2 regions of the Paenibacillus sp. FSL P4-0184 genome follow, and region 1 is predicted to be linked to the other one. Evidence: riboswitches for the same ligand, from Rfam matches in the RefSeq annotation. Region 1 holds a riboswitch; the other holds the start of a gene.
What was found. A riboswitch is a leader RNA that binds a small molecule or an ion and turns the genes downstream of it on or off. The one in region 1 is predicted to bind preQ1.

Region 2: linked by a shared signal. The riboswitch ahead of queF (preQ(1) synthase) and the one ahead of MKY52_RS02935 (queuosine precursor transporter) in region 1 are both predicted to bind preQ1.

The regions. Positions count from the first base shown of each region.
Region 1 covers NZ_JBBORN010000001.1:702,047-705,219, reverse strand. Annotated here, with positions in the region: gene MKY52_RS02940 (methyl-accepting chemotaxis protein) at 1-1,431, opposite strand, end outside; PreQ1 riboswitch class I at 1,775-1,820, shown strand; gene MKY52_RS02935 (queuosine precursor transporter) at 1,831-2,544, shown strand; gene MKY52_RS02930 (AMP-binding protein) at 2,754-3,173, shown strand, end outside.
Region 2 covers NZ_JBBORN010000002.1:1,557,741-1,560,913, reverse strand. Annotated here, with positions in the region: gene MKY52_RS28725 (ABC transporter ATP-binding protein) at 126-974, shown strand; gene MKY52_RS28720 (ABC transporter permease) at 971-1,657, shown strand; PreQ1 riboswitch class I at 1,732-1,775, shown strand; gene queF (preQ(1) synthase) at 1,939-2,412, shown strand; gene queC (7-cyano-7-deazaguanine synthase QueC) at 2,442-3,104, shown strand; gene MKY52_RS28705 (6-pyruvoyl trahydropterin synthase family protein) at 3,104-3,173, shown strand, end outside.

The sequences.
Region 1 (3,173 bases):
CAGAAGGTGATTGAAGGCATCGCCCGCTTCTGCCACCTTGCCTACCCCGGAGGCTACCTCAGAATTCACATGGTTCATCTCAGTAACGGAGCGATTCATATCTTCCTGAAGTCCGAGTAGGAAATCACGAATCTGCTCATTCGCATTACGGGATTGTTCGGAAAGCTTGCGTACTTCTCCGGCAACCACGGCAAAGCCGCGTCCATGTTCTCCTGCACGTGCTGCTTCGATCGAAGCATTGAGCGACAGCATTTGGATTTGCTTCGTAATTTCAGTAATGCTATGAACGACTTCTCCGATCATTACTGAACGTTCATTCATAACTTGTAATTGCTCCAGCGACTGCAGGGAGGCACGTTCAACATGGCGCATTTGCAGAACGGCACTTTGGGCAATCTCATTACCGCCAATCGCTTCAGCGGAAGCTTCACTGATCTGCTCAGTGACTTCGGTGGCTGCTGAAGCAATATGCTGAATACCGAAATTGATTTCTTCCATAGCTTTTGAATTATCTAGAGCGCTGCTCGCGATGGTCGTACTACCTTTGCCAATTTCTACAACAGATGTACTAGAGTGGTCTGCCATTTCATTTAGGACCTCAACACGTTCTCTTAAAGAATTGGAATCGGTGACCACAGTATTTGAGGTGACGAGTACATGTCCAATCATTTCTTTTAGGCGCACGGTCATCGCTTGGAAGCTTCTGGACAGTTGAGCTACCTCATCACTGCCCTTAACCGTTAATTCCTCTGTGAAATCTCCCTCTGCAAGACGGGCACTGTAAGCTGCAAGCTTTGAGATAGGACGAGTAATCCGCATACTCATAAACCAGGCACCAGTTGAGCCTATGATCAGCGTTAGCAGAGTGATCCCGGCGCTGGTCCACAGAATACTGTCTGTTTTTTCTTGAATAAAGCTTACATCACTGCTGATTCCGATAACCATCGTACTTCCGGGAATTCCGATATAAGCTGACTTATGTACACCATGCGAGTCCTTGTATGTATCGCTTAGTCCACTCTTTCCTTTAAGAGCTTGCTGCATTGCAGAGGTTACCTTAACAATTTCCTCCGGCTTTAATTTTGCATCATGATCTACGGACAGAACCTCAGCTTCCTTGCCTTTTAGATTGAGTAGAAAAATAGTCTCAACCCCATGCTGCTTTCTCTTATCCTGAAAATAGAATTCAAGATTGGTGGCTGCTTGTTCGTTCTTCTTTAGTGCTTGCTGAGCATGCATTGTATTTATATTCTTATATACGTCCTGAGCAGCTGCAGTTAGAATTTGATTGATTTGTGGCATGACATAGCTGTTGAAAATACTGGTGGATATAAAGTAGAAGCTGGTACTTAACAAAAGAGACGTGAGTAATAGAACTACAAATAATAAACGCGTAAATCTGCGACTGATCGACTGCTTGAAACGAAACATATTGTTCTCCCCCTTTTTATGGGCAGCGAAGCCCCATTTCTTTATATCCCTACCGACTGCTAGTGACTGGCAACCTGCAATATATTCCATAGTTATGTAATATATCAACTAAATGGATCGGGAATGAAGTGTTTGATACTATTCTATAGAATTAACCTCTGGATGAATAGTGAAAGTTTTAGTTTATATAGCATATTTTTCTGAAAAAGATGAATTATTACTGACACTTTTATTTTTAGTTAATAAAAATGGGTATAAATACCCATTTCATAAATTGTTTATTTTTATGGATTGTTTGACGACAGTGTGATAGAGTATTAATGTTTTGTTCCAAAACTTAATGTAAGCCGCGGTTCGTAACCATCCCGCGTAAACAAAACTAGGAGGAGTTTAAGCAATATGTTTAATTTGATGTGGGGAGTTTTATTTGTTATTGTCAATTTTGCTTTTTTTCTACTCTGTTACCGCCTGTTCGGCAAAAGTGGAATGTATGCCTGGGTAGGTATCGCTACTGTAATTGCAAACATTCAGGTAGCTAAGACGATTGCTATGCCATTTGATATCGTGATGACACTCGGAAATACGATGTATGTCACTTTATATATGACCAGCGATTTGCTTAATGAGAAGTATGGAAGAGCAGAAGCACGTAAAGCGGTTTGGTTTGGCTTCTTCACCTTGCTTATGACGACAGTCATTATGCAGATGGTACTAGTATTTAAGCCGCAAGAGACCGATATTGCTCAGTCTTCTTTGGAGACGATCTTTGGTCTGATGCCTCGACTAGCGTTGGGTAGTCTAACTGCTTACTTCATTAGTCAGTTCTTAGACGTTCGGTTGTACTCCTGGATTCGCAAATATTACAGCACCTCAAGTCAGTTGTGGATTCGTTCCAATGGCAGTACGATGGTTAGCTCCTTTGTGGATACACTAATCTTCTGCACCATTGCATTTGCTGGGTTGTATAACTGGAGTGTGTGGTTTGAAATTTTGCTTACAACGTATCTAGCGAAATTCTTACTAACCGCAGTAAGCACACCTATCTTATATATCGCCCGAACTTTTACTTTTGCTGAAGATGGAATACCATCATCCGCTCATAAGAAGGAATAAACAACAATACAGCCAGCGCGTACCGATCATAATCGATGCGCGCTGTTTGATTTTTCCAGTCGTAAGAGGGCTCAATCGTTCCATATAAATATGTACATAAAATTAATATAAAGCTAAAATAAGCTATCGTAGCCATTCTAATTGTATCCCGAGCGAAGAGAGTGTACATAATCGGTAGTCACAGAAATTACGAATAGGTGTGGTGAAGGATGAATCTAGTAGTTCCTATACTGCGTCATGCAGCAGAACAGCCCGACAGCATTGCCTTAACCCATGACCAAGCAACTCATACCTATGCAACATTAGTGCAAGCGATGCGGAGAATTGCCAATGGTCTACAGCAAAAGGGCCTTAAGCATGACAAAATCGCTATTTTATCTACGAATCGCATTGAATTTGTCGAGGTTTTCTTGGGGGCTATTTATGCAGGCTGTGTTCCCATTCCTTTAGATCCCAAGTGGAGTGCAAATGAACTGCGGGTTATTATAGAGCAGTGCCAGCCGACAATGATTTTTGCCGAGCCGGAAGCTGCAAAGAATTTGGTCTTCAAGGACCAAGCCATCCCAACGCTGACTTTTTCAAATGAACGAACAGGTTCCTATGATCAGTGGTTGAAGGCTCAGAAGCCA
Region 2 (3,173 bases), on a different contig from region 1:
GGATTTGAACAAAGGAAGGTACTAAGGAATAGCGAATGTTACAGAATAGCAACAACAGAGATAATCCTCTACAACCAGAATAAGGATAGAAGAAAGTTAACTATTCTAAAAAGGGGGGAGTGTTATTGATTCAGCTAACTGAGGTCTCAAAATATTATCAGGAGAGGTGTGCAGTTGATCGAATTACTTTCACTGTGGAGAAAGGTGAGGTCTTTGGATTTCTAGGTCCCAATGGTGCAGGGAAAACTACAACGATGCGCATGATGACAGGGCTTCTTCAGTCTACAAGCGGAGAAATTTTAATTAATGGCATGAATATTTCACGTCATAAAAAAGAAATCCATGCTCAAATTGGTGTTGTTTTCGAGCTTCCGAACCTATACATGCGTAGTTCTATTCGAAATAATCTGGAGCTGTTCGCTGATCTGTATAGGGTAGCAGGAAATCGAGTGAATGAAGTCATGGAAACCCTCCAGCTGTTAGATAAGGAAAAAGCTAAAGTAAGCAGCTTATCCAAAGGCTGGAAGCAGCGTGTTCTAATCGCCAGAGCATTATTACATAAGCCTCAAGTGTTGTTTTTAGATGAGCCTACAAGTGGGTTAGATCCAAATTCAGCTTCACTCATACGTAATCACGTCAAGAGAATTCAAGAAGAAGGTACAACCATTGTCCTAACGACGCATGATATGCACGAAGCCGAGGCATTAAGCGATAGAGTGGGCATCATGCACGCTGGTGCATTGGTGGCACTTGATGAACCGCATAGACTTAAGACCATTTATGGTAAACCAGAAATTGAAGTTATATATCAGCAGGATGGGAAAGTGGTTATGAAATCCTGGCCGATTGCAGAAGAAGCTACTAAAGATCATATCTATCAGTTAATGTCTACGAATCAAATTCTAAGTATGCACAGCAAAGAAGCTTCGCTGGCAGATGTATTCGCTGCCCTGACGGGAAGTGAGCTAAGTTGAGTTATCAGATATGGAAGCTGTTTAAACATGAAAGTAAGGATATACTGCGTAATCCTGCGACTGTAATTCTAATAATTTTGCCTATATTTATGGCTAAAATCATCATCACTGTAGTGGACAAGAGCGGTTTGGACTTCATGCTTCTTTCTACATGGATATTATTTGCGCAAGTGATGGTTGGGATCATGATTACCGGCCCAGGATTAATTGAGGAGCGGGAGAGTAAGACTTATGATGCACTGTTGATTACTCCGCTAAGCAGAGGCCAGATTATTACTGCGAAAGCTGGATCTGTTCTTGTTTTTTCTTTGTTATCACAGCTGATTATTTATGTACTAAATCAAGGTTTGACAATGGATTTACTCCCTTCCTTATTGTATATGTTATTGGGTGGAATTATCTTTGTGCAAGTTGGAATTATCATTGGTTTAAAGGTAAGTTCCTCCAAAAATGGTTCAGCCATCTGCTCCGCATTTATGGTTGTTTTTTTCTTAGTAGCTTCTGTGTACGTCGCTCTTCCAGAATGGACCTATCCGATCTTTGTTATTCTGCCAAGTATTGAAATCGTTCAGAATTTGAACAGTATTCTAAATGGAGAAGGAGTATTGCTCCTAGAAAGCCTGCTTTTGCTCTTGTGGATTGTGGTACTTTCGCTCTGGATTTGGAAGACGGGCAAAGCGTAGAACTTGTCAGAAGCAAATTACCATGGTATAGTTCAAGACGCAATATGCATGAAGAAGAAGTCTGCACGGATTGTGCAGGAGAGGTTCGCGAACTCCCTCTATAAAAAACTAAGAGTATCTTAAATCTTATAAGCGGATGCAGTCCTTAACCCGGATGTTGCTTCCGTTTCTTCTTAGTGGAGCAAAGTTTTCGAAATCTCGTTCTTCTTTCCATTACCGGCCAAGGCCGAAGGAAAAGAGAGGGGTTTTTTGTCGTGTCAGAAGGAAGATTGAAAGAGGAAATGCAAGAAGTCACTTTACTTGGTAATCAGGGAACGCAGTACAAGTTTGGTTATGATCCAGCTATTCTTGAGGTGTTTGATAACAAGCATCCAGGGCGTGATTATTTTGTTAAATTCAACTGCCCTGAGTTTACTAGCTTATGTCCTGTTACAGGTCAGCCGGATTTTGCCACATTGTATATTTCGTATATTCCTGAACAGAAAATGGTGGAATCTAAATCATTAAAGCTGTATCTGTTTAGCTTCCGTAACCACGGTGACTTTCATGAGGACTGCGTCAACATTATTATGAATGATCTGATCTCACTGATGGACCCACGATATATTGAGGTATGGGGCAAGTTCACTCCGCGTGGAGGCATATCTATTGATCCTTATTGCAACTATGGAAGACCGGGTACGAAGTATGAGGCGATGGCGGAGCACCGCTTAATGAATCACGACCTCTATCCGGAAAAAGTGGATAACCGCTAATCCCAACAAGTTGATAAGGAGAGATTAAGATGAACAAAAAAGCACTCGTCGTATTTAGCGGCGGACAAGATAGCACCACTTGCCTGGTTTGGGCATTGAAGCAGTTTGAGGAAGTGCAGGTAGTTACCTTTAATTATAATCAGCGTCATGCAGCTGAAATCGAAGTTGCTACAGAAATAGCAGCTAAGTTTAATGTAAAACAGCATATCCTTGATCTTGGGCTGCTTAATCAGCTGGCACCAAATGCACTAACCCGCCAGGATATTGATATCGTTGCTGGCGAAGGTGATGAGCTTCCTAGTACATTTGTTGACGGACGGAATCTGTTATTTTTATCTTTTTCCGCAATATTAGCTAAACAATTGGGTTACTCCCATATCGTCACTGGTGTCTGCCAAACGGACTTTAGCGGGTATCCGGACTGCCGTGATGTATTTGTGAAATCATTGAATGTTACGCTGAATTTATCTATGGACTATGAGTTTGCGATACACACTCCATTGATGTGGCTGGATAAAAAAGAAACGTGGAAGATGGCAGATGAACTTGGTTATTTTGATTATGTTCGCGAACACACATTGACCTGTTACAACGGTATTATTGGCAGTGGCTGCGGTACTTGTCCAGCCTGTCTGTTGCGTCAGCGTGGTCTTGAGCAATATGAGGCGGAGAAAATGGAGGCCGGATCTTAATGCTTAACGAGGTTTCAGTCTGCAAAATATTTACGTTTGATGCGGCGCATCAATTAATTGGTCACAAAG